DNA from 4 places in the Oceanobacillus sp. NCCP-135 genome. Region 2 is predicted to be linked to each of the others. Evidence: riboswitches for the same ligand, from Rfam matches in the RefSeq annotation. Region 2 holds a riboswitch; each other region holds the start of a gene.
What was found. A riboswitch is a leader RNA that binds a small molecule or an ion and turns the genes downstream of it on or off. The one in region 2 is predicted to bind S-adenosylmethionine.
Positions count from the first base shown of each region.

Region 1: it holds a riboswitch for S-adenosylmethionine, as region 2 does, so the genes downstream of both, metA (homoserine O-acetyltransferase MetA) here and AC6HVZ_RS18130 (homocysteine S-methyltransferase family protein) in region 2, are expected to answer to the same signal.
Region 3: it holds a riboswitch for S-adenosylmethionine, as region 2 does, so the genes downstream of both, AC6HVZ_RS10355 (PLP-dependent aspartate aminotransferase family protein) here and AC6HVZ_RS18130 (homocysteine S-methyltransferase family protein) in region 2, are expected to answer to the same signal.
Region 4: it holds a riboswitch for S-adenosylmethionine, as region 2 does, so the genes downstream of both, metK (methionine adenosyltransferase) here and AC6HVZ_RS18130 (homocysteine S-methyltransferase family protein) in region 2, are expected to answer to the same signal.

Region 1 covers NZ_BAAKSZ010000011.1:106,512-114,849, forward strand. Annotated here, with positions in the region: gene AC6HVZ_RS09930 (phosphoribosylaminoimidazolesuccinocarboxamide synthase) at 1-113, opposite strand, end outside; gene AC6HVZ_RS09935 (sigma-70 family RNA polymerase sigma factor) at 293-859, shown strand; gene AC6HVZ_RS09940 (SRPBCC family protein) at 990-1,706, shown strand; gene AC6HVZ_RS09945 (helix-turn-helix domain-containing protein) at 1,926-2,114, opposite strand; gene metA (homoserine O-acetyltransferase MetA) at 2,270-3,178, opposite strand; SAM riboswitch class I at 3,309-3,411, opposite strand; gene AC6HVZ_RS09955 (N-acetylmuramoyl-L-alanine amidase) at 3,658-4,452, shown strand; gene AC6HVZ_RS09960 (D-glycero-alpha-D-manno-heptose-1,7-bisphosphate 7-phosphatase) at 4,610-5,140, opposite strand; gene AC6HVZ_RS09965 (hypothetical protein) at 5,280-5,489, opposite strand; gene AC6HVZ_RS09970 (hypothetical protein) at 5,673-5,894, opposite strand; gene AC6HVZ_RS09975 (PmeII family type II restriction endonuclease) at 6,074-6,793, shown strand; gene AC6HVZ_RS09980 (DNA cytosine methyltransferase) at 6,858-8,288, opposite strand.
Region 2 covers NZ_BAAKSZ010000042.1:8,888-17,225, reverse strand. Annotated here, with positions in the region: gene AC6HVZ_RS18155 (acyl-CoA dehydrogenase family protein) at 1-500, shown strand, start outside; gene AC6HVZ_RS18150 (thiolase family protein) at 704-1,891, shown strand; gene AC6HVZ_RS18145 (NAD(P)-dependent oxidoreductase) at 2,452-3,441, shown strand; gene AC6HVZ_RS18140 (tartrate dehydrogenase) at 3,458-4,534, shown strand; gene AC6HVZ_RS18135 (IclR family transcriptional regulator) at 4,582-5,340, shown strand; SAM riboswitch class I at 5,772-5,872, shown strand; gene AC6HVZ_RS18130 (homocysteine S-methyltransferase family protein) at 5,965-7,014, shown strand; gene AC6HVZ_RS18125 (TetR/AcrR family transcriptional regulator) at 7,760-8,332, shown strand.
Region 3 covers NZ_BAAKSZ010000012.1:60,411-68,748, reverse strand. Annotated here, with positions in the region: gene AC6HVZ_RS10370 (helix-turn-helix transcriptional regulator) at 1-521, shown strand, start outside; gene AC6HVZ_RS10365 (YpmS family protein) at 1,052-1,684, opposite strand; gene AC6HVZ_RS10360 (SGNH/GDSL hydrolase family protein) at 1,696-2,598, opposite strand; gene AC6HVZ_RS10355 (PLP-dependent aspartate aminotransferase family protein) at 2,973-4,679, opposite strand; SAM riboswitch class I at 4,801-4,917, opposite strand; gene rarD (EamA family transporter RarD) at 4,990-5,901, opposite strand; gene megL (methionine gamma-lyase) at 6,082-7,263, shown strand; gene cls (cardiolipin synthase) at 7,597-8,338, shown strand, end outside.
Region 4 covers NZ_BAAKSZ010000034.1:7,904-16,241, forward strand. Annotated here, with positions in the region: gene AC6HVZ_RS17145 (amino acid ABC transporter ATP-binding protein) at 1-47, shown strand, start outside; gene AC6HVZ_RS17150 (tetraprenyl-beta-curcumene synthase family protein) at 69-1,136, opposite strand; gene AC6HVZ_RS17155 (gamma carbonic anhydrase) at 1,221-1,736, shown strand; gene metK (methionine adenosyltransferase) at 1,778-2,980, opposite strand; SAM riboswitch class I at 3,298-3,404, opposite strand; gene pckA (phosphoenolpyruvate carboxykinase (ATP)) at 3,811-5,397, shown strand; gene AC6HVZ_RS17170 (ABC transporter substrate-binding protein) at 5,729-6,718, shown strand; gene AC6HVZ_RS17175 (ABC transporter ATP-binding protein) at 6,731-7,522, shown strand; gene AC6HVZ_RS17180 (ABC transporter permease) at 7,522-8,328, shown strand.

The DNA.
Region 1 (8,338 bases), on a different contig from region 2:
CCAGGATCAAATACACCATCTTCTCCTGTAACATCATCCTTAAATTTCAACATATAATTACCGTCATTCAACTCGTATACATCTTTAGTCTTTCCTGAATATATCTGTTTCATCTGCAGCATTCCTTTCTTGTCGGATTTTTGATACTACCATAATAACAGGTTTTGATGACATCTTCTAAGAATTTTCTCGAATAAAATTTAAAAAAATGCCCCCTAAACCGTTTATGTTTCGATAGTAGTTATAGAAAGAGTATTTATTTTTTCAAAGTAAATACCAGGGGGGATTAAAAATGGGAGACGATAAAAAGAAGTTTACGTTCGAAGAAATTTTTAAACAAAATGAACGGCGAATTCATTTTCATATAAATCGGCTGAATATCCAGGATTCAAATCAAGACTTTTACCGTGAAGGGATATTTGCTCTGTGGAATGCCTACGAGACATACAAGCCTGACAAAGGGCCAATGGCTACTTATTTTAACTACACCATCCGTAATCGCTTAATAGATATGATCCGTAAAGATAACCGAAGAAATGAAGTACATGAAGCCTTTATTACTAAAAATAAAGCGGCTTTTGATGACGGAAATTACATTCGGGGGTCAAATACAAGCACTTCCATCAAAAGCGCCTCCAATACATTACTAGAGAATCAGGAAATGTGGCAGCAACTGAGAGCACAGCTTACACAAAATCAATGGAAATGGGTATACTACCACATTATTGATGGAATGACCTTAAAGGATATAGCCATCCAGGAAAATAAGACACTGGAGGCAGTAAAAAGCTGGGGCAAACAGGTACGAAAGAAATTAAGAGACAAGGAATTTCGAAAAACGATTGACTGGAACGTGTGAAATTTGCCTAGATGATAATCGGAAATTCACATGTTTTACTCAAAGAACCTGTGGACTTTGCGTATTTGTTTAATTTTATCTATACTTACTATATTATAGCCATGAAGCTATATAAAAAAGGAGAAATAGTATGACTGGAATCAGAGAATCCATTAAACGAGATATTATTGTGAATGCATCGATTGATAAAATTTGGGACGCTTTAACCAAACCTGAAGATTTAAATCGCTGGTACACCAAAGAAGCCAATCTGGACTTTCGTGTTGGTGGGCATTGTAAGATGGTTCATGGTTGGGGCGCAGAAACATCCGGTACCTTTACAGACATCGTTAAAAATAAAAAGATTGTACTTGAAAGCGAAGATGGATACTTTAAAACAATCACTATGTTAAAGCAGGAGACGAATGGCGTTCGGGTTACCATTGAATATCAAACACCTTTTATTGGAGAAGAAGGTGAGGCAGCAAAGGAAAACATGGCCTTTGCCACCCTACAATTCCTGGAAAATTTAAAAAGTGTTTACGAAGATAATCAGGATAATCGTTCAAACATGTGGAAGGCATGGATTGGTCTTATTCATACAACGAATAATCCAGCAGGAGCAGAGTCACTTGTTGACGGCAGTAAAGTAGTACATGCTGCAAGTGAATCCCCGGCTGATGCCGCAGGGGTTAAACCGAAAGATATAATTACAGAGGTAGATGGACAGCCTGTACAAAGCTATGAATCATTAGAAAGAATAATTAATAATAGTGTAGTTGGTGGGATCATTACCTTGAGCATATTAAGAAAAAAGGAAGTTATTACTTTAGATTGTGAAGTGGCAGAATACCCGGTATCGTATTAAAAACACAACCCGCATACCAGGGAATCTGTAACGAGGAAAGCTAATTAAACCATTGAAAGATAAGAGTTTATTAGCTTTTTTAGTTACCTTTTGGATATAAAGAAACGCCTAAAATTAATTAAAAAGAGAGTGACTCTTCTAACCGAATCACTCTCTTTTCACTTCTGTTTTCCAACTTCAGTTTCTTTCATGCGTGATTATATAAAAGGTTTATCCTCGTTAAGCAAGCAATTCATCCTCAGGGATATTATAAAAGTCTGCAATCCTCTTGATATGATCTGGACTTGGTTCTTTTTTCCCAAGTTCGTAACTCCATATAATGCTTTTTGTAAAGTTGGCTTGCTTAGCAAATTCTGCTGCTGTCAGACCTTTCGACTCTCTTAATTCTCTTAATTTGCTTCCATTCACAATATATCACTCCATATGCTGTAATATTATTTTGCATTTATCTAAATATTATCTTATTTTCATCTTATCACAAAATTAAATAAAAATGGTGGATTTACTACTGAAAATAAGAATTAATATATAATATATTACAAAAATGTGAACAAAAAATGCCGCTAGTTCCACACATAAGGGGTTTGCTGATATACATAATAATTTAGCCAGTTAGAGAATAACAAATAGGTATGTGAACGCCATGTATTGGGCGGCTGTTCGCTCGGATCGTCATTAGGAAAATAGTTCTTTGGTATATTAATATTCAACCCCTTGCTGAGATCACGCTTATATTCCTCTGCAAGTGTCGTTGCATCATATTCCAAATGACCAGTAATCATGATGTTTTTTGCGTCATTGGACATGATGATAAATGGCGCAGCTTCCTCCGATTTCGAAAGTAATGATAAAGCTTCACTGTTTTCTATTTCTTCAGCCAATACCGTGGTATAGCGTGAGTGTGGTGCATGAAATACTTCATCAAAACCACGAACGAGCTTAATCGTTGGATCTGATAGTTGATGCTTGAAAATACCAAAGCATTTCTTCGGCAGATCATATTTATTTATCCCATAATGATAGTGCAGCGCAGCTTGGGCTCCCCAACAAATATGTAAAACAGAGGTCACGTTGCGTTTTGTCCAATCCATAATTTTCGTTAGTTCTTCCCAATAATTCACCTCTTCAAATTCCAAATGCTCAATCGGTGCCCCTGTAATGATCATTCCATCAAAACGGCGATCTTTCACCTTTTCAAATGTGGTGTAAAATGTATCCAAATGGTATTCACTAACATTTTTCGATTGATGTGTTGCCATCCGCAGAAAAGTAATATTAGTTTGGAGCGGGGTATTCCCCAACAGTCTTAACAGCTGTAATTCCGTTCGTTCTTTTTCCGGCATTAAATTTAAAATCAATATATTAAGTGGGCGAATATCCTGGGTCCTAGCCCTATCCTCATCCATCACAAAAATCTTCTCCTGTTTTAGAATTTCTCCTACCGGCAATTTTTTTGGTATATTTATTGGCATTTTATGCGTCTCTCCTTTTCGTTTTATCAGACAATATATTATCCCTTGAATATTATGTTAATTCGCTGTTGCAATAACCCAGATCACAAAAAAAACCTTCTGCTTTGATCTGCAAAAAGGAGTTTCACCAATTTTATCATTCAAAGCAGTTGCTTTGTTGGTAGTAGCACCTTACATGATGTAGGTTGCTGTGACGTCCTTGAGCCAATTCTCTCGATCACTCTTAATAATGATTTAATTAGTTACCAGTATATATGATATTCATTAAAATGTAAAAATTATCACTTTATTTGATTCTATCATGCCCCAAAATGCATAGTTCCTTCGATAGTAATTATAGAACTGAATTTATAGTTAAACATCTACAAAGGTTGGTGATAATGATGGATTTTTAAAATATAATGATGTCTGTCCAACTCCGCATTTCTTCCTAACATATGCTATTAATGTAAAAATTATTTAAGAATGGAGGCATTTAAATGAAACTTTATTTAGATCCTGGGCATGGTGGATCAGATCCAGGTGCCAGCGGAAACGGGATAAAAGAAAAGGATATCGTGTTGGATATTGCTCGTAGAATACGGACAATTTTGATGGATGGATATGAAAATGTTGAAATTAGGATGAGCCGCATCGGTGACAGTACGAAGAATTTACAGCAGCGAACCAATGAGGCTAATTCCTGGGGAGCCGATTATTATTTATCCATTCATTGCAATGCTTTCAATGGATCTGCTCAAGGGTATGAAGACTTTATCCACAATAGCTTATCTGACTCCTCACAAACTGCTAACTATCAGGACACATTACATGCTGAAATTACCAAAGTAAACCAGCTTAGAAACCGCGGGCATAAAAAGGCAAATTTCCATGTATTACGTGAATCATCCATGGCTGCTTTTTTGTCAGAGAATGGATTTATCGATAACGCTAATGATGCAGCACTCATGAAAAGTTCCACATGGCGTCAGAGAGTAGCACAAGGTCATGCAAATGGACTAGCCAAAGCCTTTAATCTTCAGAGCAAGCAAAATGGCTCTGTAACACTTTATAAAATTATTGCCGGCTCCTTCAAATCAAAAGCTAACGCAGACAAACGAAGAGATTTCCTACATTCAAAGGGGATTGAATCTTTTGTTGATCAAGTGACTATTTCTGGTGAGCGGTGGTACCGCATACAAGCCGGCGCATTCTCTAACCGAACGAATGCAGACGTACGTTTGAATGAAGTGAAAAATGCGGGAATAGCTGATGCATATATTGTTAGCGGATAAAAGTATATGTGATTAATATACTTCTGATAAGGGAACTGCGAAATGTCAGGGTTAAGTTGATGAAGGAAACGAAAAAATTGATAGAGCGAGAGATAAAACGAATGACCAATCAACCTGTTCTGGCTGTACCACTTGATGCAGCCAGTTTTTTTATGGGTTAGTTTCTATCAGCCACCCATTTTGCAACCGAAATAAGATCTGGAAAGTACATATCTGCATCAACATGGTCTTCCTTTGGCTCTCCAACTAAAATCGTTCGTGTACCTGCTCCTCTCCCTGCTTCTATATCTGGCGCCCTATCACCTACCATATAGCTATTTGCAACATCAATATCATGCTTTTTTGCTAAATCCAAAATCATTTGTGGCTTTGGCTTACGACAGGCACATCCTGCTTTTGGGTTATGTGGACAATAGGCGATATCATCAATGTTAGCACCATATGCTGCTAAGTCCGCTTCCATTTTTTTATGTACAGCAGCTAAGGCATTCTCCTCCATAAATCCCAGCCCAATTCCACCTTGATTCGTGACTACAAAAACCTTAAATCCCTTTTCATTAAAAATTTTAATCGCTTGTCCAACACCATCAAGCAAATAAAAATCTCCTGGCTTATTTACAAATTTCACCCGATGACTTAACACTTCATTAATGACACCATCGCGGTCTAGAAACATTGCTTTTTTCATAACATCACCTTTTCTAAGGATAAGATAATTATAGTTTTAGAATAAAGGGTGGATTTATTCGTTTTCATTATCATCTGAAAGAATCCATCCCAGTAGTATGGCACGGTTTAAATGGTTATTACTTCTGTATATCCATAATTTACGCATCTTCCACAAACCTTGCTACATTTTCTCCACATTTCTTACACTTTCCTTGGAGCAGAACACCGAATTCATCATTATACAGTGTAAAATTTGTAATAGTTGTTACACCGCAATTGGAACAGTACACATTATTAGTGAGCATTTCTTGTACATTTTTAGGAAGCTTAGACCATTCCTGAGCTGCCTTCATATCGATTACTGACATTATATCAGCCCCCCTACTTTATTTACCATTCTATTTTAGATACTATAAAGTAGATCGTACTTTTTCTAAACCAGTTATGTATAACAATATATAATGCTACACGTGGATAATATAACCTTGCAGGAAGTAAATTATTTAATGTTTTTTTAATTAATATTTTCCACTACATAAATAAGAATCATTTCAGCTCACTTTCCCCTTTATCATTTCTGTCTCTTCTAATAGATCCTTTACATAATAGCCTAGTTCAACAGGACTTAATATGTCTTTAATTCCTCTAATGGCTTGAATGGTGTAGTTATCTACTAATACCCCAAGTTCAAAAGAACCGTATTGTTCCTCCTTTTCGTGTACAGCCATTTCCGCTTCAATATAATTTATCGTATGCCGTAATACGCTTCTCATTACTCCACCCCTTTAAAAAAACTATATTTCATAATTTTGTTTAATGCTTGTTCTAATAAACATTACCTTTTTAGACCATTGTGATATTCGTACATTTATTAATTATAATTCGAATGGTATGATTAATATTATAGTACCATATTAATTATACTTAACTTCAAGAATGGAGGGATTATATGGTGAATAATGAGAAATTAAATCAAGAAGCCCTAAACAGTATAATAAATAACTTTAAAAATTTTTTCAGAGAAGAAATTGCTAAGAATCATGTGAAAAATACATCTAAGTTGGTTCAATTAAAAAAGTTTAATCAAAATCCTTTTCTCGATACATATAAAGCAAGATTTCTAACCGGTAATGACGATGCACTTAGCATTGCAAAAGCCTTGGTATATCCTAGGGTGCTGGGGTCTTCTATTAATACAAGCTTTGGTCAACAATTGCAAAAATACTGCAGTCAAATTTTGGAAGGCTTTGCATCAACTACGTCAGGTATTGATATTGAATTTATTGATAAATTAGATGGCAGGAGGAAATATTGCCAAATAAAAGCTGGGCCTAATACAATTAATCGTGATGACGTCACCACAATAAAAGATCATTTTTCTGGAGTCAAAAAATTGGCGAGGACAAACAACTTAAATATAGGCTTGAATGACTTAATCATAGTAGTATTCTATGGAAACCCTGAGGAATTAAGCGCTCATTACAAACAATTAAATAATGATTATCCTGTTATGATTGGTGAAGAATTCTGGTATCGATTAACAGGACATGAGAATTTTTACTTTATTCTAAGTGATGCTATGGGTGAAATAGCCCTTGAATATGATTCGTCCGATCTTGTTGAACAGGTCATCGCTGATTTAGCGAAGGATATTGAAAAAAACCTGAAATGAGGAATAACAGTTATAAAATGAAAGAAGGCTGATATGTTGCAGCCTTCTTATTTTCAATATCCAATTATAAGTTTAACTTATTTAGTGTGTAAACAATAGATAGCCCGATTGCTTTTGCCATATTTACAGGTACAGCATTTCCGATTTGTTTATATGCATTAGATGTAGAGCAGTCAAATACCCACTCATCAGGAAAACTTTGTATTCTTGCATATTCTCTTACTGTAAATGGCCTGGTTTCTTCCGGATGACATCTTTCGGTCTGTTTCTGAGCAGGAGAACAAGTTAAAGTTAAAGAAGGTTCATCCCAGGAGAGTCTTCTGGCCATTCCAGTTCTGCCTCCTCCTGAATAATAGCTTTTCCCCATATATGCTTTAGCAATATCATCAGGAAGATCCCTCCAATAGCCTCCAGCAGGTACAAGATCAAGTACATTCTTTTTAGTTTCAGGATATTTGGCACCATCTGAGGCAGGTACATCTTTAAGAATATCTTTTAAGGTAAGCTCAGAGCCATACGGTTTGGGAAACAAATACTCTAGAGCTTCATATTGATTTACTAGATCATTTCTAACTCCCACAATCACTATTCTTTCTCTTTTTTGCGCTACATCATAATCTAATGCACGAAGAATTTTCCACTTTACCGTATAACCAATATCAGCAAAAACATCCAGCATAGTTTTTAACGTGTTACCTCCATCATGATTAACTAACCCTCTCACATTTTCAGCTAAAAACATTTTGGGTTTAAGTTCATTTAAAACCTTTGCATAATGGTAAAACAGTGTACCTCTCGCATCTTGTAAGCCACCCTTTTTTCCGGCATAGCTAAAGGCCTGGCAGGGATAACCACCTGATAATAAGTCAAGTTCTCCTACAGGTGGAGCATCTATATAATTTTCTATTCCATTTTCAGTTACTTTTATAATGTCCTCTTCAACCACATTCCAATTAGGTCTATTTTTGCGAAGGGTTTGACAGGCATGCTTATCTACTTCAACATTCCCAACAGATTCGAATCCAGCATATTCTAAACCTAAACCAAGACCACCAGCTCCTGCAAACAACTCAAGAACTTTATATTCCTTATTCGCTTTCACATTTCTTACTTCAATGAAATTTATCTCGTCCATATTTTTATTATTATGCTTCGCTTTTTTATAGATGACGGTATCTGCAGCGTTCTTTTCTTCAATGCCCAGATCAAATTCCAATTGCTCTGTTATTTCTTCAAAGCCTACATCTAGCGTTTCACATAAATTCATAGCATTGGATTTAATCGGGCTAAAATTGGCTGACAACAACATGGAAAGTTGATTTTTACTTATCCCTAATTGTTCTGCCAACTCTTTTTGTGTATTTATCCCACGTTTTTTCATTTGTTCTCTTACTTTTTCTTTACTGATAGCATACATTACTAACCACCCCGATTGGCCAACTATTTTTTTAACTTTTATAAGGGTTATTGTAAACGTATGTTCTGTGTTAGTCAATTAATTAGGGTTTATTTCTCCATTTTTGATATCCTTTCTGAAAGTTACGT
Region 2 (8,338 bases):
AAGTTCCTGCTGAAAATGTCCTAGGCGAAGAAGGAAGAGGCTATGTCAATGCATTGAAAATATTGGCGAATGGTCGTGCAGGACTTGCAGCACGTAACCTTGGTTCATCTGTTAAATTACTGGAGCATTCCCTGTCCTATGCAAAGGAACGGGAGCAATTTGGCAAGCCAATCCTTGAAGTGCAGGCCGTTCAGCATATGCTGGCAGAGATCAGTATGCAAATTGAAACATTACGTTCATTAACATACCGGGTTGCCTGGATGTCTGATCAGAAACAACGGGTCGTTAAAGAAGCAGCAATTGCCAAGCTGTATGGATCAGAGGTTTACAATAAAGTTGCGGATTTGGCAGTACAAATTCATGGGGGAATCGGTTATATGAAGGATTACCCAATTGAACGTTATTTCCGAGATGCACGAATTACGAAAATTTATGAAGGTACATCAGAAATACAACGAAATATTATTGCCGGTGAACTAATCCGTGAACTTGGTAGATAGAAATGTATAACACGTTTGTTATTTGCATCCGTGTATAACAAATCGTTTACATTGGTGATGCAAAGAACTTGTCGTTGAACGATTGAAAGCTTTCAGGCGGCTTGCACTCCAGAGGATAAGGGAAGGGTATGAAGGAGGCAACATACGTATGCAAGAAATCCATTAGCGAATGCTAGGTTTTCTAACAAAAAGGAGTGAGTAGTTTGGTAGAATCATATATCGTTGGATCTGTCAGAACCGCCGTTGGTAAAATGGGTGGTGCATTGAAAAATGTTACGGTTGATTATTTGGCTGAAGCAGTTATTAGGGAAGTTTTACATCGTTCGAACACAGATATTACAGTGGATGAGGTAATCCTCGGGCAGGCGAAGCAGAGTGCAGATACTTCTAACCTGGCAAGAGTCGCTGCATTACGTGCAGAGCTTCCTGTTGAAGTTACCGGCTATACGGTGCACCGTCAATGTGGCTCAGGACTCCAGGCAATAAATAATGCGGATATGCAGATTAAGTTAGGATTATCGGATGTTGTGGTTGCCGGTGGTGCGGAAAGCATGAGTACTGCACCATATTATATCCGAAATGCACGTTATGGTTTGCAGGCAGGAAACGGGCTATTGCTTGATCCAAATACAGAAAGCCAGCCATGTTCTCAGCCTCAAGAAACCTATGGAAACTTAACCATGGGCTTTACTGCGGAAAACCTGGCTGAGAAATATAATATTTCTCGCAAGGAGCAGGATCAATTTGCAAGGCGCAGTCAGGAATTAGCAGATCAAGCCATAAAGGGAGGAAGCTTTGAGGATGAGATTATTCCCTTTGAAGTAAAGGAACGCAAAACAACAACAACATTTAAAGTGGATGAACATCCACGCCTTTCCACATTGGAGCAGTTGGGTAAGCTCCGTGCCGTCTTTAAGGAAAATGGCTCGGTGACTGCAGGAAACGCAAGTGGAAGAAATGATGGAGCTGCAGCAGTATTAATGATGAATGAAGAAAAAATGAAACGTTATGGATTAAAGCCAAAGGCAAAAATTATTGCCCAGGCTGTGAGCGGGGTGTCTCCTGATATTATGGGAATCGGTCCGGTTGAATCAACAGCCAAAGCGCTGAAGCAATGTGGACTTACCATCGATGATATGGGCTTAATCGAATTGAATGAAGCATTTGCAGCCCAGGCGCTTGCTGTTATACGGGAAGCTAAAATGGATATCAATCGGGTAAATGTGAATGGTGGGGCAATTGCATTAGGTCATCCGATCGGTGCAACTGGTGCTGTGTTAATGACAAAACTGCTTCATGAAATGGAAAGACGAGGAGAGAAATACGGACTTGTAACACTTTGTATTGGTGGTGGCCAAGGTATATCCACAATTATTGAGTACCTTCAATAGAAAATTAGTCGGTGAAAATTGCCGGATTTTTCTCTAAAAGCTGTTTTCGCATAGATTGGGACTGCGATTACTCGCCCCACCAAAAGACTTGTTATTATCTGCCCCGTAGTCGATATAAACTGCGACATAGTGAAAATTATCTAACATGACGCTTTCTCTTATTCTAATGATGGTTGAGCGCTAAAACTCGCTCCGGCAGAATACTTCGCTTTCCACGGGCACGGCCTCAGCCTCCTCGAGAAAACCACTCTGCGGGGTCTTCGGACGCGTGCTGTTCCCGTAGGAGTCTTCGTATTCTGCCTACGCTAGTAAGAGCACCGTCCCAGCGGAGGAAACACATTGAAGACTCCTGCGGGAGGAAAGGCATAGGTGAGACCCCGCAGTGCGTAGCACGAGGAGGCTCACCAGCCGCCCGCGGAAAGCGAAATGTGTTTCCGGAGCGGTAGATTTAGCACATATTATCATTAAAAGTTACTTCGCAGTCTATATCAACTGAGAAGGTAAAAGCAATCAGGTTTATGAAAAGAGCCTATCGAAATATTTGAAAGGAGGAAAGCCAATTGAAGGATCTTCATATTGTACAAATCCTCCCCATGTATCATCCGGACGGAGAGGAAGTTTTGAATGGGCATGCACGTGTGACGAAATTTGACACATTTGATGAACAGGAAATCATCAACTTTTTAACGAATAATAAGGTAGACGGGATTATTCTTCGTGCACCGGCAAAAATCACATCAGCAATGCTTGATGCCTCTAAACATGTAAAAGCTATTTCCGGAGCAGGGGTTGGACTGGATAATATTGATGTGACTTATGCGACTAGTAAGGGAATCCGTGTCCTGCATGCCCCCAAAGTCAACAGCCAGGCAACTGCAGAGCATGCAGTCAGTCTGATTCTTGCAGCCATGAAGGATATTCCTCAATTTCATCAGGAAACACGTCTTGGAAACTTTGGATACAGGGATGGAAAATATACAAGGGAGCTTTATGGTAAAAGGTTAGGGCTGATTGGATTTGGCTCCATCGCTCAAAAAGTGGCCAAAATCATGAGACTCGGTTTTGACATGAATGTTATCGTATATGTACGAACGATTCATGAGGAAAGAAAAAAACTTGCAGAATCACTTGATGTGGAACTGACTCTGTCAATAGAGGAAGTTTTCCAAAAAAGCGATGTGGTCAGCTTGCATATACCGTTAAACGACAAAACGAAAGCATTAGTTGATCGAAAATATTTTGAAATAATGAAGCCGTCTGCTGTGTTAGTAAATACGGCACGTGGTGGGATTATGAAGGAACAAGATCTAGTGAATGCGCTGAAAAACAAGCAAATCCATCGTGCGGGAATCGATGTTTTCAGTAATGAACCACCACCTCGGGATCATCCTTTTTTTGGACTGGACGAAGTGATCCTGACACCACATATTGGTGGGATTAGTTTGGAAGCAGCAAAAACTACATCTGTAATTATTGCAGAAAATTTAATCAAGGCAATTAACGGTGAAGAATTAGAAACAATTGTAAATAGACGAGAGCTGAACAAATGAAAACAGGAGGATACATATGATCAAAAAGAAAATAGCACTGATTCCAGGGGACGGAATTGGACCCGAGGTTGTCACAGAAGGTGTGAAAGTTTTAAAAGCAATTGAACAAGTGGATGAGAATCTCTCGTTTGAGTTTACCGAATTCCCTTGGGGTTGTGAATATTATCTTGAAAACGGTAAAATGATGGCTGATGATGGACTTGAACAGCTAAAGGATTTTGATGCGATTTATCTTGGCGCTGTTGGGTATCCTGGTGTTCCAGATCATATTTCATTATGGGATTTGCTGCTCAAAATCAGAAAGGGTTTTGATCAATATGTGAATCTCAGACCTGTTACTCTCTTGAATCCAGCCTTAACCCCGCTGAAAAATAAAACGGAAAAGGATATCGACTTTTTAGTCATTCGTGAAAATAGTGAAGGGGAATATGCTGGTGCAGGTGATTGGCTGTTTAAAGGAAAACCAGAAGAAGTCGTTTTGCAAACGGGTGTATTTTCACGGAAAGGGACAGAGCGGATTATCCGGTATGCATTCGAGGAAGCATATAAACAGAAAAAGACAGTAACGAGCATTAGTAAAGCGAATGCATTGAATTATTCAATGGTGTTTTGGGATGAAGTTTTCGAGGAGGTAAGCAAGGAATATCCTGATGTGGAAACATATTCCTATCTAGTCGATGCTGCAAGTATGTTTTTTGTGATGCAGCCTGAACGGTTTGAAATTGTTGTGACTTCCAATCTATTTGGTGATATTCTAACAGATATTGGTGCAGCAATTACAGGGGGGATGGGCCTTGCAGCAGGTGCAAATATAAACCCGGAGCGGCAGTTCCCATCAATGTTTGAGCCTGTACATGGTTCAGCACCTGACATTACCGGAAAAGGATTGGCAAACCCAATCGCCGCCATTTGGTCTGTTGCCCAGATGATGGATTTTTTCGGGGAAGTACAATGGGGAGCACAAATTGTAACAACAATCAAAACGCTGATTGATGAAGGGGAGCAGCTCACGCCGGATCTTGGCGGAAATGCATCAACTGCTGAGCTTGGAACCTATTTCACAAAATTATTAATCGAAAATCTGGATAAATAACGTCAATAATCAAGCAAGAAATAAGCTTCAATAGAGGTGCTATTACGATGAGTCAAAGTTTGCTAAAAGCTATACGTTTGTTAGACTGCTTCTTGAAGAAACCGGAATTATCGTTAATCGAATTAACAGAGCTTGCCAATTTGCCGAAAACGACAGTATTCCGTCTGGTTTCCTCACTAGAAGAAGGCGGTCTGCTAGTAAAGGTGAAAAATACCAGTCATGATGTTAAATATCGTATGGGGCTAAAATTACTAGAACTGGGAAACCATGTCAGTGAACAGTTGGAATATAAAAAGTTAGCATTCCATCATATGAAAAAATTAAATAAGAAAATCGATGAATTGGTTCATATGGTCGTATTAGAGGGCGATGAGGCCGTATACGTCGAAAAAATGGATAGTACGAAACCGGTTCGCCTAGTTGTCGAGGTCGGTAGAAGGGCACCACTCTATGCGGGATCAGCACCCAAGGTATTATTGGCAGGAATGGATGCAGCTACTTTAGAGACGTATTTAAGTAATTTGGAAATGAAGAAATTTACGGAGAATACCATTGATAATATCGATGATTTGAAGAAGGAAATTCGGGAAATTAAAAATAAAGGCTATGCATTCAGCAGATCGGAGCATTTTAAAGATACCATTGGGTTTTCTTATCCGATCTATAATTATCGTGGTAAAACGGTTGCTGCATTAGGTGTAAGTATTCCGATAAGTGATTATACGGATGAACGAAAAATGATTATTTTGGAGGAATTAAAGCAAACGGTGAGAAATATTTGGTGGGAGTTGGGGTATCGGGGGTAAACTAGTGTTAGTATAAGTAGATGAACTTTCATGAAGTTGCAATCAAGCTAGCGCTCCAATCTATCTACCTTTTAGCGAGTGATTTTTTACGATATTCGATATGATCACTGGATATGCGAATCAACTTTCCAAAAGAACCAGTTTGCACCAAGTTTTTTTGTTGACGGAATCGAGATGATTGAACATCGTCTTGGTACTTGTTACTTCTTGGCGCCTACGGTAACCGACTGTGTCTCTAAGGGGACTGTAATGATGGTTAAACGAAACTAATCCTTGGAAAATGATGCAGCAAGTACCAATCGTAAAATGTAAAAGAGCCAAATGGAAAACCTAATTTTCAAACCAATATTTTTTAAAAATTAAGAAATCCACTTGACATTTGCAAATATTGAATGTATTGTATGTATTATTCAAAAACTTAATATCTCATATTCTTATCAAGAGAGGTAGAGGGACTGGCCCTGTGAAACCTCAGCAAAAGACTTTTTAGTACTGTGCTAATTCCAGAAAGCGTAAAGCTTGAAGATAAGATGAAGATTTTGTAGACGGACAAAGCCTCTTCTTATTTTAAAAAGAGGCTTTGTCCGTTTTATTTTACAGCAATTAAATTAAGGGGGGAACAAGATGAAACGTAATTTGGAGGAACGTTTAAAGGATGGAACAGTTATTGTAGGAGAAGGTTATTTATTTGAATTAGAACGAAGGGGGTATTTGCAGGCGGGATCATTTGTTCCTGAGGTGGCCCTGGATAATCCGGAAGCACTCAAACAGGCATACAGGGATTATATGAACGCTGGATCGGATGTCGTATTAGCTTTTACATATAATGCGCATCGTGAAAAAATGCGTATCATTGGCAAAGAAGATTTATTGGAACCTTTAAATAGAAAAGCCATTCGATTGGCAAAAGAGGTTGCTAAAGAGCATCCAAAAGAAGAAGCTTTGGTAGCGGGAAATATATCAAATACGAATATCTTTAATCCAGACAATCCAGAGTCAAAGGAGCAAGTCAGAAGCATGTTTGCGGAAATGGTGACATGGTGCAAGGAAGAAGGGGTTGACTTCATAAATGGTGAAACCTTTTATTATCATGAAGAAGCGTTAATTGCGCTGGAGGAAATCTGCAAACAGGATATACCGGCAGTTATCACATTTGGTTTAATGGGTGAGAATATATTACGAGATGGGTATACAGTAGAAGAATCCTGTAAAATACTTTCTGAAAATGGTGCGTTGGTTGTTGGTATGAATTGTTTCCGAGGACCTGGTACGATGCAGCCATACCTTGCTAGAATTCGGAATAATGTGGAAGGATATGTCGCTGGCTTGCCCATTCCATATCGCACAACAGAAGAACATCCAACATTCTTTAATTTACCTGATGGGGGTTGTAGTTGCCATTTACCTACAGAAACAACGTTCCCGACCGCTCTTGATCCACTCTATCATAACCGCTATGAGTTAGCGGCATGGGCAAAAGAAGCAAAGGATATAGGCATCAATTATATTGGTCTGTGTTGTGGTGCCTCACCAGCAATGTTACGGGCAGTAGCAGAAGCTGTAGGGGTTGAAACACTAAATACCAAATACTCTCCAAATATGACGAAGCATTTCCTGTTTGGAACCGATAAAACACTTCAAAAGCATAATTTAAATTATCGGTTAAAAGCTTAATCGATCATACTTAGTTAAGCGGATGGCAAAATTTACTAGTATTTTTGCTGAAATCAAGCAAAGTTGAGAGAAGTATGCAATAAGTTGAGAGAAAAGCTTATGAAGTTGAGAGAAGTATGCAATAAGTTGAGAGAGAAGCTTATGAAGTTGAGAGAAGTATGCAATAAGTTGAGAGAAAAGCTTATGAAGTTGAGAGATAATTGTAAATTCCCGTGTTTCCTCTCAACTTTTACCCAGTTTCTCTCAACTTTCCCGTGTATCTTTCAACTTTGCCGTTTTATCTCACAACTTTCATCTTTAATGAGGATGACCATTTCTTCAGTACTTTATCATTTGTAGCTACCGCTCTCGATCCCGTTCTTAACGTATATTTAAGTGTATTCCTTCATATTTTTCCTTTTTATTTAGAAGTAAGAAAGGCAAATGAAATTAGCATTTTCGCCGCTTGCTTCCAATCTGTCTTCTGGTAAGACGCTTTAGCATTTTCTCAAGTTTTTTCCTAGTTGCAAGCAAGGGCTGTACAAAAGGCTAGCAAATAAGCCTGAAACAAAATTAGAAAATAAAAGTTACTAAGTTACAATGCTGCTAATCCACCAGTAATTACGATAGAAAGTGCCCGCTGCAAATATTTTTAATGTGCTGTGAGGTCTACCTCTTGCGTAGGATTAAAGGATATGATAATATATAGGCAGTGATTGACCGTAAAACTAATTTAGTCATTCAGTATAAAGGTGGGATGGTGGATATGGCAGTGGATCGAAAACGGCTAATTATTGATGCAGCAACGAAGTCCTTTTCTTTATTTGGTTATAAAGCAACTACAATGGATCAGGTTGCGAAATTAGCGAACGTCGGAAAGGGAACCATTTATACTTTCTTCAGAAATAAAGAAGAATTATTTGATGAGATCGTTACATCGTTAATTAAAGAAATGAAAGCAGCGGCAGAGGGCACGATGGACGATAAGCTTTCCTTCTATGAAAATGCGAATAATGCATTTGTAAAAATACTGGAGTTTCGAAATGAGCATCAGTTAACAATTAAGCTTTTACAGGAAGAACGTGAAATTGGTACACCAGCGACATTGGAATTCATGGAAAGGCTGGAGCATGCCATTGTAAATTATATCAAAGACATGGTTCAAAAAGCCATTGATAAAAATGAAATAAAACCATGTGATCCAGAGATTACAGCTTTTGCGATGTTGAAGCTATATATAGCACTTATATTTGACTGGGAGCAAACAAGACCCCCGTTGAAAAAAGGGGAGATTTCCCAGTTATTTGAACTGTATTTCTTTGAAGGATTATCAAAGTGATAGTCC
Region 3 (8,338 bases), on a different contig from region 2:
TGCAGAAGGTTCTTACATATCAATATGGGAAATTCAATGTGGAAAAGCAATTTGAGTATGGTCGAAATGGAGAACGGTACTATGTGGAGCCATATGCATTAATTTGGCAAAATGATTATTACTACTTAATTGGGCTGTTTCAAAAAACAAATGAAATGAGACATTACCGTTTGGATCGAATACGTAACATAAAAATTGAAGAAAACCAGTTCACCAAAAAAGATTTTGACCTAAAAAGCTATGTAAATCAAAGCTTTCATATGTTTGCAGGGGAGGAAATTAGAATAAAAATCCGTTTCCACAAGGATCTGATAAATGTTGTTCTGGATCGGTTTGGACTTGAAGCCGCTATAAAAAATACAGACGACGATCATTTTGTGTTAACAACGAAGGCTAAATTATCGGACGGGTTAACCAATTGGATCTTAACATGGGGAAGTAAAGCGAAAGTGTTAGAGCCAAATCATCTGGTGAGTCAGGTAAAAGGGAAAATCGAACAGATGATGCGAGTTTATCAATGAAGGATTTGGTAATTTATTTGTTCCATTGTTTTTGTAAATTGGAGTTGTCTGTTTGATCCTAATAATAAAAAAAGTATAGAATTAACTAGTATTTTTGTCGAAATCAGACAAAGTTGAGAGAGAAGCTTATGAAGTTGAGAGAAGTATACAATAAGTTGAGAGAGAAGCCTATAAAGTGGAGAGATAATTGCAAATTCCCATGTTTTCTCTCAACTTTGCCGTTTTAGCTCTCAACTTTCATCTCTAATTAGAATGGCCGTTTCTCCAGCACTTCATCATTTGTAGCTCCCGCTCTTGATCTCGTTCTTAAGATTTATTAAAGTGTATGAATTAATATTTTTTCATCTACATTAAAAATGACCTATTGAAGTGAATGGTCAACGTGTATTTGCTTGAATGATTAATGTAAGTTTTCTATGAAATACCAATAGAAAAGCCTCCACGCCCAAACACACCAGATAATCTCTAAAAATCCCTCAAATCACTAAAGCCGGATCAAACTATCCAATTCAATCCGCCCATAGTAATCGCTATTCTCTTAAATTTATGCCAAGTGACTCATAAGGTACCTTAATCTTGAATGCCAGATTATTTGCTTCTAAATCGATGTGCTCCACACTGACCTCGAAATTACTTCGGATTTCCATATCGGTTACAGCAACATATATTTCTTCATCTTTTGGATTAACGGTTACCCACTCCGGCATTGGTAAGTATTTTGCCATATATTCCATGATTTTCTGATTTGGTAATTGTAATAATCCTACTGAAATGGATCTTTGTTTTAAAATAATATCGCCATTATCCTGGACAAATGGTTCCAAGTGAACAGATAGTGGTACAGTGCTGGAGAACACTGGCAATTCACCTGTTAAATGAACATCCTCATCAAGTGTGATACTGTATTGATGTCTTGTCGTACTTAAAAGCTGGTCAATATAAGCGTTTATCAATTCATTTAAATTCTGCTTTGTTGTCCGAACGATAAATTCGGAGCTTTCTTGTTCTTCACGATCTTGATTTTGCCCTATATTTGTCTCAGAAACTGGCCAAAATATGAAGGTAACAATCAGCAGGAAAAAAACAATATTTAATATGAACAGACCAAAAAAGAGTTGTTTCCATCTATTTTTATTCTTACGGTGTTCTTTTCTAAGAGACATAGCATTCATCCTTATTCATCAGTTAAATATTCGAGTACTCTTCGTGCCATCCGCTGATAGCCAAGATCATTGGGATGGAAGTTATCCTCTGCAAATAAATCTGCGTCTGGATCATCAAATAGATCCACGGTTGGGATAAATGTTACATTATCATGTTCTTCAGCAATTGTCATTCCAGTACTATTCCATTCTTCAACAATGATCGTAAGTTCTTTAATATCATGAAAGAATTTTTTAAATGGGTTGTAAAAACCTAATAAATATATCTCTGCAGTAGAATTTATTGCTCGAATTTTAGTAAATATTTGATTTAACCTATCCTCATAAAGCTCTCTTTCCTGCATGAAATCTTCCAGCTCTAAGTTGGCGAAGTTTCTTTTAACGACTTCCATGATGTCATTTGCGCCAATTGTTATCAGCACAATATCCGAGTTAGTGATAGCTTCCGTAATTTCTGGCTCATCTAGGTAATTCAGAAGCTGTCCGGAACGATAACCACGTATACCATAATTTTCAAATTGAACAAGATCGTCTTCTTCATTAATGGATCGATCTAGTATTCCTACATATCCACCCTGCTGTTTACTATCACCAACCCCCTTTGTTAGGGAATCACCTAAAGCAACGACCCGCGTCTCACGATTGGAAAAGAAATCAATTGTACGTTGGACTATTTCTAAAAGGATCTTAGAAACCTGCTGGCTATTCATTGTTTCTTGACTTTCGGCGGTTTCTTCACCGGCTTCCTGACTCTCATCATGCGCTTCCTCTTTTTCCTCTTCTTCTGTTTCGATGACCTTGTCTTCTGGAATATTCACATGGTCGAAAGTAGATGTAGATTGATTATTTAAAACGATCAGAACGATTCCGATGATTGTAATTAAACTGGCAATAATTAAGACATTTTTCTTCATACTAACCACACCTAAGTTATTATATAATATTATATGGAAATAATATTAATTGTCTCATGAATTTACGGAAATCAAAAGTATATTACTGTGTCTACCCGAAATTTATATTTCGTAAAATGAGATGGTTAACTTAAATGTGGGGATAAAAAATTCGCCTCTCGCTTCGTCTTTTCTGTTGTCAGAAGCAAAAGCGTAATTGTAGTAAATTAATAAAACAGCTTTCTCTTAGTAACCTTTCTACCTATTAAAATGAATTTAAAAAAGATCGCCTCAAATCAAGGCGATCTTGAACAGTGGTTATCTATAATTTTTCCAAAAACATAGCAAAGTAAACCTTATTTCTAACTTTTATGGTAAGTTTGGGAGTGGTAGGTCTATACTTCCACTGTTTCTTTATCCGAGCGATTTCCCCTTAGTCCAATTGCCTCCTCATAAAGGTTTCTATTTGAAATAACAGTAATTCCTGTCGCCTTTGCATTTTCTATTAGAGGTTCGTTTGCTTCAGGATCTTCAATCCATAAGATTTTTCCTTGCTTGTTAATAAATGATTCAATGATTGATTGGCCCACTGGTTGATTTTTTACCCAAACAGCATCCACATCGCCTTCAATATCCTTTAGTTCGGATGTTTCATTGAGATGGATAATGCTAAACCCTAATTGTTTCAACTGCTGGATAGAATCATTAGACTCCACTACAGCAATCACTTTTTTGCGTACAGCCCCATTACTTCGGTCAAATGGAGAGGATAATAGCCATTTGATCGCATCTTCATCAGTTTCTTCATATAATCTGGGCTCATTAACCGCTTTGGCAATGGCCTGATCCAAATCAATTAAAATATCCTTTGGGGATTCGAGACCAATAGATAGGCGGACTAATTCCTCAGATACACCACTTTTTATCAGAGCATCTTCACTTAATTGCTGATGTGTAGTTGATGCTGGATGAATGATAAGTGATTTTGCATCACCGACATTCGCAACATGTGACCATAGGGTGATGCTATCAATTAGTTTTCTACCTGCATCACGGCCGCCTTTAATGCCAAATGTAATAATAGATCCGAATCCGTCTTTCAGGTATTTTTTGGCCAATTGATGTGAAGGATGTTCTGCAAGACCTGGATAATTTACCCATTCCACAGCAGGGTGCTTTTGTAAATATGCAGCCACTTCCTCAGCGTTTTTATTATGACGCTCAATCCGTAAATGTAAGGTTTCTAGCCCTTGCAATAATAAAAATGCATTATGTGGACTTAAACATGCCCCGATATCACGTAGTAATTGAACACGGAGTTTCGTTGCAAAAGCTGCAGGGCCAACATCGATAAACTTAAGTCCATTATAGCTTTCATCAGGCTCAGTAAATCCTGGGAATTTTCCATTATCCCAGTTGAAACGTCCTCCATCTACAACAATACCGCCGATTGCGGTTCCATGACCACCTATCCATTTTGTCGCAGAGTGAACAACAATATCAGCACCCCAGGTTAAAGGCTTCGTGAGGTATGGAGCAAACGTATTGTCAATGATTAATGGAATACCATTCGTATGAGCGATAGACGAAACTGCCTCCACATCGAATATGTTTAAGCTTGGATTTGTAATGATTTCACCAAATATTGCTTTTGTTTTATCTGTAATGGCTGCTTCAATTGCATCAATGTCTGTACCATCGACGAATTTCACATTGATTCCATAGCGAGGTAATGTATGTGCGAAAAGATTATAGGTCCCGCCATATAAGTTACTATCTGTGATGATTTCATCCCCGGCACTGGCTACATTTAAAATAGCATATGTTATTGCAGCCATTCCTGAAGCGGTTGCTACAGCTGCAACACCATCCTCCAGCTGGGAAACACGCTGTTCAAAAGCATCCACTGTTGGATTCATGATTCGTGTATATATATTTCCAGGCTCTGCTAAACCGAAAAGATTTTGCGCATGCTCCGTGTCACGAAAAACGTAGGATGTAGTTTGATAGATTGGTACAGCTCTTGATCCTGTTGTAGGATCTGGCTCCTGACCTGCATGAAGTAATACTGTTTCCGGATTTTGAAAATGAAATGTTGACATGATAAATTCCTCCTTGAATAAATTAATTTTTCTTCTGAGCATGCAATGAATCTGGGGAGAGAGGGAAATCAATGAAAAAGCCCTCTTCCTAAGAAGAGGGCGTATATTCTAACCGATCCTCCTCTTATCTTCCAGATCATTATCGATCTGTAGGATTTAGCACCATTTAAAGCAGCTATCATGCTTTAAGGTTGCCGGGTTTCACAGGGCCTATTCCCTCCGCCACTCTTGATAAGAGATTAAATTTTTTTGAATTACTGAATATTATAGTATTTAGTCTGTGCAATTGTCAACTGTATTTTCAAAAAAATTAAATTTCCTGTTTTTTCCGATGACGTATTGGGCGTTTGTATGCGGAACCCATATAAATAATTAATGCAGTCCAAATGAATGCGAATGCGATAAAATGTGCCATCGTGAACGTTTCATTATATAAAAATACCCCGAGGATTAACATGAGTGTTGGAGCAATGTACTGCAAAAATCCAACCATTGCCAGCGGGATTTGTTTAGCACCACTTGCAAATAACAATAATGGGACTGCCGTAACGACACCAGATCCGATCAATAAAAAATTTGTTGATGCCATTGCAGTGTTAAAAGTGAAGACACTTTCGGGTAATGTGAACAAATAAAAAGCAGCAATTGGTGCCACGATCATTGTTTCAATCGTCAACCCAAACATGGCACTAATATCAACCATCTTTTTCAACAAACCATAAAATCCAAAACTAAGTGCCAATAGGATAGAAACCCATGGGAATACGCCAAAGCTGAATGTTAAGTAGAATACTCCTATAGCTGCAAGTAGGAATGAAACAATCTGTCTTCTTGTCAATTTTTCTTTTAACACAATGATGCCTAATAAAATACTGACTAATGGATTAATATAATATCCCAAACTAGCCTGGATTACATGGTTACTATTTACTGCCCAAATAAACGTAAGCCAATTTATGCTTATAAAAATGGAAGCCGCGGATATACCGATAAGCTTGCCTTTACTCTTGAGAATTATTTTGCATTCCTGAATGAATGGGGACCACTTACGTAAAATGGAAACAATCAGGAGCATAAAGATAAACGACCAGACAATTCTGTGTGCGAGTATTTCTCCTGCTGAAACCCTGTCCACCAATTTCCAGTAAATCGGTAGGAATCCCCATAAAATATAGGCGCTAGCTGTATATAATATTCCAAGCTTTTCTTGATTGTTTTCCATGGGAACTTCCCCCTGTCTGCTAAATTACACTAATAGTAGATTAAAATTTTCAACAAGGCAATTATTTGGTTTGCTTATTATTGAACACGGATTTAGAGAATACGCTTTCAAATATGAGTGTAATAGCTTATGATAATAGTAGGTATGTTTATTTTGCAAGCACTTAAGGGGGTTAATCATATGGATAAAAAACATAAACATATTGAGACGTCTGTCATTCATGAGGGCTATGATTCAAAAGAGATGCTGGGAAGTTTGACACCACCATTATTTCAAACATCGACATATACTTTTGATACAGCTGAACAAGGGGAACGAAGGTTTGCTGGTGAAGAGGATGGCTATATTTATTCAAGGCTGGGTAATCCTACCGTATCTGTATTGGAAGAAAGAATTGCGACACTGGAGAGCGGGGAACGGGGACTTGCGTTTGCTTCAGGGATGGCAGCAGTTTCTGCGGTTTTAATTGCCTTAACAAAAGCGAATGATCATGTACTGTGCTCGTCTGGACTGTATGGTTGTACGTTTGGTTTATTAACAATGATGGAGGAAAAATATAATATTTCCCATGATTTCTCTGTAATGGGATCAAAAGAAGACATCCGCTCGTTCATAAAACCGGAAACGGCATGTATCTATGTGGAAACGCCAATTAATCCAACTATGAAACTAATTGACCTTAAAATGGTTGCTGAGGTTGCCCATGAGTATGGAATTCCGGTAGTTGTTGATAATACCTTTTCATCTCCTTATTTGCAGCGACCGCTGGAGTTAGGCTGTGATGTTGTTCTTCATAGTGCGACAAAATATATTGGCGGCCATGGAGATGTTATTGCAGGTCTGGTCGTTGGGAAAAAAGAATTTCTGGATTCAGTTGCGATGACAACACAGAAGGATATTGGTGGAATTATTTCCCCATTTGATGCCTGGCTTTTGATAAGGGGGCTAAAGACCTTGCCTGTTCGTCTTGATCGCCATTCAGATAATGCAGAAAAAATATTTGATAAACTAAGAAACCATCCAAAAGTGAAAAATATTTATTATCCAAATGATGAGAGACATCCTGATTACCCGATTCGCCAAAAACAAATGAAGCGGGGCGGTGGAGTCATTTCATTTGAAATTAAAGGATCAAAACAGGATGCACAGAAGCTGTTGAACAACTTATCTTTTTTAAAGATTGCTGTCAGTCTTGGTGATGCAGAAACCTTAATTGAACACCCTGCCACCATGACACATGCTGTTGTACCAGAGGATTCTCGTCAGGAAATGGGAATTACTGATCAACTTATTCGTTTATCAGTAGGCCTTGAGGCATGGGAGGATATTTGGGCAGACCTGGAGCAGGCGCTGGATAAATGATAGATTATAAGTACTTTTGTAGAATAATACGTTTGCATTGGCGATCAACCAATGCAAACGTATTTTTTTAAGAAATTATATGATCGTGAATATGGAATAATCATGAAGGAATACTAGAACTCTTAGGTAGCAGGTGTTGCTTGAGAAGAATTTCCTTTTCAGGGAGTAAGAAAGCATAAACGAAATCGGCATTTTCGCTGATTTCTTCAAATCTGAGCTCTGGAAAGACGCTTTAGTGTTTTTCTCAGTGTTGTTTACCCTTAAAATTATTGTATGCTATATTAATATTATGGAGATTTATAATAGCTGTGTTTCGGAAGGGAGATTTTTATAATGGGAATACTAACTTACCTACTTGGTTTTATTTTAATTTTTAATATTACTTTAGGTATTTCTATTATATTTTTGGAGCGGAAAGACGCCGGTGCTACTTGGGCATGGTTGATGGTATTGCTTTTTATTCCGGTGGCAGGCTTTTTTCTTTACTTGGTTTTCGGCAAACCTATCAGTAAACGACGGATTTTCACATGGGATACGAAAGCAAGACTTGGTGTGAAAACTGCCGTACAGTCCCAACTGCGTGCACTGGAAGAGGAAAGCTTTGATTTCAAGCATAAAGAAATAGCGAAATACGAGGATCTCATTTATTTGCATTTGCGAAATGATGATGCCATCTTTACACAACATAATAAAGTTGAAACTTATACAGATGGAGAAGAAAAATTTCACGCCTTAATCCGAGATCTGGAAAAGGCTACAGACCATATTCACCTACTTTACTATATCATCCGCAGTGATCAGCTTGGTAAGCGTATTGCAGAGGTATTAATAAAGAAAGCAAATGAAGGTGTAGAAGTTCGAATGCTGTATGATGATATGGGATCACGGAGATTAAGCCGCAAATACATAAGGAGACTGCGTAATGCCGGAGCCTATGTTGAATCATTTTTTCCACCGAAAATTCCAAAAGTCAATTTTAAAATCAATTATAGAAATCATCGTAAATTAGCTATTATAGATGGAAAATTAGGCTATATCGGTGGATTTAACATCGGGGACGAATACCTTGGTGAAA
Region 4 (8,338 bases), on a different contig from region 2:
ACCCGCGTCATGAAAGAACACAGAATTTCTTAAGCAAGGTGCTATGAAAGAGCCCGGTCAAGCATTCCCTATGCACGACCGGCTCTAATTTTATAATAAAGCTTTGTATTCCAGTGAAAAAATTTTGCATGACTGCCGCTTATCCTCAGTAAATCCTCCTTTATGTGCTTACCACTCTCAAGCTGTCTTACTTTTGGGTCACCTAAATATAAACCAACAAGTCCTTTGACAACCATTTCATGGAAGGAGAGATCAGGCAGATTTTGAATACTTATTTTTGCCTGCTCAATAAAATATACAAATCTTTCTTTCATCGTTTCCTGATCCGGGTAAAACGCACAAAAATTCAGATCCGCTCCCTCCCTATCCTCCTGCTGGTCGATATAATAATCTAATAAAATATGCAAGCCCTGCGTATAAGGAAAATAGCTAAGAAGGATTTTTTCTGCTAGTTCATCTGTCATTTTTCCACCCAGTGCATAGCTGATGAGGCAAAAAATACCCAACGTAGATCCGGCTGCCGCAGAAAATTCATACCAGCTCAAATCATCCCGATTATTTTTTCGATGCCAATTGGTAAGCCTTGGAATCCTCTTACTGTGTATTACATGTTTATGTACCTGTAGATCGGTATATAGTCTCCCCAAATACAGCAGCTCACTTTTACAGCTGTTATAGCCATCAAGATGATGGATCATCTGCTGGCAGGTTTCAACAAGATCAGACAGATAGGATTCATCATCCTGATCCTCCCGAAGTCGATAGTAATTTTTCAATTCATTTTCTGGCGTTAATGCATCTGCCATCGATACATCAAGTAGACGAAAATCATCCGGGTTCATAGAAGTGCTTCGGTCACATAGATTATCCAAATAATCACTGATTGTCTGGTAGGCAACAATAAAACGAATTGCCTCCTTCCATCTTTTTCCTGCTAGCAGTGCATAGACAGCTCCACCCTGACAGTGAAACCGTTTCGACTTCATGCTGTCGATTGCCTGTAACCGCAATTCCTCATTTGGAATCTGTTCAGCTCTTTTTTTCCAATAGGATAGCTCCCGATTAACAGCCGGGAAAATTTTGCGATAAACTGTGGCCATTAAATGGATAGCTGTTTTTGGTACGTGATTAGCCAAGATAATCCCTCATTTCTAAAACATCATATCCTTATTTTTGTTATACTAATGATGTCATAATTAGTTTAGGAGGATACCGTATAAATGATACATAATTACCAAAACAGTAAACCTACTATCCATCATACCGCTTTTATAGCAAAAAATTCTACCATTATTGGTGATGTGACAATCGGCGAGGAATCTAGCGTCTGGTTTAACACCGTCATCCGCGGAGATATCGCTCCGACAATCATTGGCAAAAGGGTAAGCGTCCAGGATCTATCAATGCTACATCAAAGTCCTGATAATCCGCTTATTATTGAGGATGATGTAACGATCGGTCACCAGGTAACCTTGCATTCCTCCATTATTCGAAAAAAAGCATTAATAGGAATGGGCTCCATTATACTCGATGGGGCTGTAATTGGGGAAAGCGCCTTTATCGGGGCAGGCAGTCTGGTACCCCCTGGCAAAAAAATCCCGCCATACACTTTAGCGCTTGGTAGACCAGCAAAAGTTATCCGCAGTCTTACCGAGGAAGATTATGCAGAATTAGAACGTGTACGGAAGTCATACGTTAATCGGGCACGGTACTATAGGGAAAATACGGATCTATGAAAATTGGACATCCTGCATAAAAAGCCGGATGTCCCCATTTTTTATTCCTGTTCCGTTAATGCCTTTAATTCATCCACTTTATCTGTTTTCTCCCAGGAGAATAGGATATCTGTTCTTCCAAAGTGACCATATGCTGCTGTATGTTTAAAAATAGGTTTTTGCAAATCAAGCATACGGATGATACCCGCAGGACGCAAATCAAATAATTTTCGGATTGCATCAACTAATATTCCCTCATTTACCTTGCCAGTGCCAAATGTGTTGACCGAAATAGACACAGGTTCAGCTACTCCAATTGCATAGGCTAGCTGCACCTCACAAGATTTTGCTAATTCAGCTGCAACAATGTTTTTTGCCACATATCTTGCAGCATATGCAGCGGAACGGTCTACCTTCGTGGAATCCTTTCCACTAAAAGCTCCTCCACCATGACGAGCATAGCCACCGTACGTATCAACGATGATTTTTCGTCCGGTTAAGCCAGCGTCCCCCTGAGGACCTCCAATTACGAAACGACCTGTCGGGTTGATAAAATATTTGGTTGCTTCATCTAATAAGTTATTCGGAACTACAGGACGAATGACGTGTTCAATTAAATCTTTTTCAATTTGCTCTGTTGTAATATCCTGATGATGCTGTGTTGAAATTACAATTGTATCAACCCGAACAGCTTTATCATTTTCATCATATTCTACCGTTACTTGTGTTTTACCATCCGGACGCAAATAATCCAATACTGTTTCTTTGCGGACATCAGCAAGACGCTTTGCCAGTTTATGTGCTAGTGAAATTGGCAGCGGCATAAGTTCTTCTGTCTCATCACAGGCAAAACCAAACATTAATCCCTGATCTCCTGCACCGATTTCAGCAATTTCCTCATCTGACATTTTCCCTTGACGTGCTTCAAGGGCAGTATCAACCCCACCAGCAATATCTGCAGACTGCTCATCAATTGCTGTTAATACTGCACAGGTTTCTGCGTCAAATCCGAATTTCGCACGAGTATACCCAATATCCTTTATTGTTTGCCTTACTATTGCTGGAATATCAACATACGTATTTGTGGAAATCTCACCAGATATCAATACCAATCCGGTTGTCACTGTTGTTTCACAGGCAACACGTGCGTAAGGATCCTTTTTTAAAATTTCATCAAGAATAGCATCAGATATTTGATCGGAAATTTTATCCGGATGCCCTTCCGTTACTGATTCAGACGTAAATAAACGACGGTTTTGAGCCATTTGGCTAAATCCTCCCCTGTTAATGTATTACGGAACTCTATATTTTAGAAAACTTGGTGTTCGTTAAAGACAGTCTTAAAGCGTATTTTATTTTCTTAGAAACGCTTTGAACTGCAAGACTTATACATGTGCCTTGGTTCAGGCAAAAAATACTTTTCGTCTATGACCTGATTATGCTTCAAAAGTATTACTTATACACTTATACAGTAGGAAGATGTTTCCTACGTTCCCAACCACCAAGTATATATTTAGTAACCCTAAAACAAAAAAAAGCCCTTCCTGCATTTTTGAGGAAAGGGATTTTTTAAGGCCTTTCGCTCTTATTGTTCAAGGTAAAACCTTGCACCAGGTTAGCACCTTTTCACATAACGTGATGGTTGCTGGGTTTCATTGGGTCTGTCCCTCCACCGACTCTGAATAAGAGAGTATCCGTTAGATTTTTATCGTAACGAAACTATGCTGTCATGTCAACTTATTTAATGCCTGATTGCAACAATTTTTTATAAAGTGAAACTTCATTCAGGTTCCCTTCTTCCCCCGCTGAATGTTAGTACCTCATGGTATGACCTAAAGGTCCTTGAACAGAATCAGGAAATTTACGGGCTGTTTATACCTCATGATATGACACAAGTCCCTCCCCCACCTTCACGTTGGGGATTTCTCACGCTTGGAGGTAGGGGTATTATAGCCCGTTAATGCGTGATAAATTTTCCTAAAAAAATCTTTTATTAGTATGGACTATTGTTTTTAATGTGTTATACTAATAATCAGATTAGAAAGCTCTTATCACATTGTTTTTATTCAAATTCATCAAAAGGCAGGTAATTCACATGAAAACGGTGGAGAAATCATTAGCAAAAGAACTTAATTCGCATAAGAATTTAAAAAGAAATTTATCTGTGCCTCTATTAGTTGAGAAAATTTTATCACGAAATGAAGGGATTCTTACAGAAACCGGTGCTGTTCGGGCAACAACGGGAACATATACAGGACGTTCACCTAAGGATAAATTTATAGTTAAAGATGAAGTTTGCGAAAAATATGTTGATTGGGGTACTGTAAACCAAGCTATTGATGAAGCTTCATTCAATAAACTATATAAAAAAGTCATCACATATTTACAAGACAAAGATGAGTTGTATCAATTTAAGGGGTTCGCTGGAGCGGATTCAAAATATCGACTTCCAATCGAAGTTATTAATGAATATGCGTGGCATAACCTATTTTCCCGTCAATTATTTATTACACCGACAAATGATGAACTTAAAACACATCAAGCTGAATTTACAGTAATATCGGCTCCAACCTTTCAAGCTGATCCTAAAGTTGATGGTACAAATTCAGAAACATTTATTTTAGTTTCATTCAAGCAACGGGTAATTTTAATCGGTGGTACGGAGTATGCCGGAGAAATTAAAAAATCCATTTTCTCTGTAATGAATTATCTATTGCCGAGACAAGAAATTTTATCCATGCATTGCTCTGCTAATGTAGGTAAAGAAGGTGATGTTGCACTGTTCTTTGGATTATCAGGTACCGGGAAAACAACTTTATCTGCTGATCCTTACCGAAAACTAATTGGAGATGATGAACACGGCTGGAGCCCGAACGGCGTTTTCAATATTGAGGGCGGGTGTTATGCAAAATGTATTAACCTGTCAAAGGAAAAAGAACCGCAAATTTTTAACGCCATTCGTTTTGGATCAGTTTTGGAAAATGTTGTATTAGATGAGGAAACAAGAGTGCCAGACTATGACGACACCAGTTTGACTGAAAATACTCGTGCAGCGTACCCATTGGAAAATATCAATAATATAATTACACCAAGCGCGGCTGGACATCCAAACACGATTATCTTCCTTACAGCTGATGCATCAGGTACATTACCACCAATTAGTAAATTAACGAAGGAACAAGCAATGTATCATTTCTTAAGTGGCTATACCAGTAAATTGGCAGGGACTGAGCGTGGGGTTACTGAACCACAAGCAACCTTTTCAGCTTGCTTCGGATCGCCATTTCTTCCGTTAGCACCATCTACCTATGCGACTATGCTTGGAGATAAAATAGATCAATATAATTCCAATGTTTTTCTGGTTAACACTGGCTGGACTGGTGGTTCCTATGGTGTTGGTAAACGAATGAAACTTTCATTTACTCGTGCAATGGTTCATTCTGCTTTAGAAGGGGAACTAAACAATGCAGAAACCGTAAAAGATGATGTCTTTGGATTAGAAATTCCAATACACGTGCCAGGTGTTCCTGATGAAGTATTAGTTCCTAAAAACACCTGGAAGGATAAGAATGCTTATGAGACTGCTGCTAAATCACTAGCAATGAAATTTCACAATAACTTCAAAAAATTTACACATGCTAGTGATAAAATCAAGCAAGCAGGTCCATTATACAAAGGGTAATACTAATTTATTTCCTCATCCCAAAAGGATTTAATTTATATGAGTGAAAGGCAAGAGCGCTTAGCTCAAGCATTGGTATGCCGATCTTCAATGTGGAGATCGGTATTTTTTTATGTTGCATTTAAGCTCTCAGGGGGGATGTTCGTATCTTTTAGAATTCTCTTTCATGGATGCCAATACTCTTCCAAATATTCCCACTCCAAAGCCAATTTCCACCTTTCAGGGCAAATCTACCAATCACTAGCACCCCTATTCGTCCCTATAGGCATTCACACATTTTTTATGAAGCGCATAAAATGTGTTGATATAAAATATGAAAGGGTCGAACTATATGGGAAAAATAAAGTGGATTGCTGTAATTTCATCGATGCTGCTACTCTTCCTTTCTGCCTGCAACTCAAATGAAGCTACAAAAATTAATCTTGCTGAAGTGACACGTTCACTTTTTTATGCACCACAATATGTTGCGTTAGAGAAGGGTTTTTTTAAAGAAGAAGGTTTGGATGTTGAATTACAAACAACCTGGGGCGGAGACACAACGATGACAGCTCTATTATCAGATGGTGCTGACATTGCTCTTGTTGGCTCAGAAACATCAATTTATGTCTATGCACAGGATTCAAAGGATTATGCGATTAATTTTGCACAATTAACGCAAACGGATGGAACTTTTTTGGTGGCAAAGGAACCAAAACCTGATTTTACTTGGGAAGATCTAAAAGACAGCAGCTTTTTAGGTCAGCGTGTTGGTGGAATGCCACAAATGGTTGGAGAGTTTGTATTGAAAAAACACGGCGTTGATCCCCACACTGATTTAGATTTACAGCAAAACATTGACTTTGCTAACATTCCTGGCGCATTTGTTTCTGGTGATCAAGAATATGTTCAATTGTTTGAGCCGACAGCAAGTATGTTTGAGAAAGACGGTCAAGGCCATATTGTTGCTTCCTTTGGCGAAGAATCTGGAAAAGTACCATACACTGTTTTTATGACCAAGCAAAGCTATATTGATGATAATGAAGAAACCGTTAGAAAGTTTACTAAGGCTATATACAAAGCACAGCAATGGGTGCAGCAAAATAGTGCTGAAGAAATTGCCAAGGTTATCGAACCCTATTTTGAAGATACCGAACTGGATATGCTGGCAGCATCGATTGATCGATATAAAAGCCAGGGGTCATTTGCTACCGATCCCATTCTTGATGAAGAAGAATGGAATAACCTAAAAAACATTATGTATGAAGCTGGCGAACTTCCAGCAGATGTACCATATAGTGAACTTGTAAACACAGATTTTGCAGAAGAAGTCCTTAATAACTAAGGAGGAGATCATTTGTCATTTCTAACCTTAGATCATGTTTCCCATCATTATTTTTCAAAGAATGATTATACAAAAGCATTAGATAATATATCTTTATCCATTAAAGAAGGTGAATTCATTGCACTGCTTGGCCCTAGCGGTTGTGGAAAATCAACCATACTATCGATTATAGCTGGAATTATGAAGCAAACTGCTGGCAAAGTACTCCTGCAGGAAAAAACAATCAGTGATTCTGCACTCGCAATTGGATATATGCTGCAGCAGGATTATCTGTTTCCCTGGAAAACCATTATTGATAATGTTCTGCTTGGTCCCAAAATCTGTAAAACAAATTCACCAAAAACAAAGCAAAAAGCAATGGAGCTATTGGATGAAGTTGGATTAAGCGATGTTGTAGATGCCTATCCCAGCTCGTTATCAGGCGGGATGCGGCAAAGAGTTGCACTTGTTCGAACATTAATCAATGACCCTAAAATTTTATTACTGGATGAGCCTTTTTCTGCACTGGATTATCAAACAAAGCTGAAACTGGAAGATCTAGTATCACAACTATTGAAGACCTATTATAAAACCACCATCCTGGTTACACACGATATTGGGGAAGCTATCGCAATGAGTGATCGTATTTTCATCATGAATGCCAACCCTGGTTCCATTGCAAAGGTTTTTGAAGTCCCGCTTGAATTACGAAATGAAACACCATTTCTAGTAAGACGTCATCCTAAATACCAAATTATATTTGACAGGGTTTGGAAAGAGTTAGACAAAAAGGAATCAACTCAGGAAGGTGGTGAGCCTAACTAATGGAATCAAAAACGGACCAGCACCTGTTCCAACACTTTAAAAACGAATTGAAGCGGGAAAAGAAAATTGTTTTCATTTGGCAAATCAGTATATTAATAAGCTTTATAACTTTATGGGAAATTGCCAGTAAATTATATTGGATTGATCCATTATTATTTAGCTCCCCTTCGAAGATCATAAATCTAATCATTCGAAAATTTGGGGATGGATCAATGATCACCCATGTTCAGATAACCCTTTTCGAAACAGTGTTAGGATTTATTATTGGCACCATCCTGGGAATAATCATTGCTTCCGTTTTATGGTCATCGACGAGATTTTCGAAAATAATGGATCCGTATTTAGTTATTATGAATGCAATGCCTAAAGTAGCACTCGGTCCTATCATCATTGTTGCTCTGGGAACCGGATATTTATCAATTATTACAATGGGGGCAATTATCTCTATCATCATAACAACACTTGTCGTTTATTCCGCATTTAATGAAGTTGATCCAAACTATGAAAAAGTTTTAAAGAGCTTCGGCGCTACAAAATGGCAATGCTTTAAAGAAGTAGTTTTCCCTGCAACGCTTCCTGCAATGATTTCAACATTAAAAGTAAATGTAGGCCTTTCATGGGTCGGGGTAATTGTTGGAGAGTTTCTCGTTTCAAAGCAAGGTTTAGGCTATTTAATCATTTATGGATTCCAAGTATTTGATTTCTCACTAGTAATGGCAAGCTTAGTACTCATCGCAATATTTGCAGCAATCATGTACAAAATTGTTGAAAGAATAGAAGGATGGCTAATGAAGCACTCCACCTAATCTCGAGGAT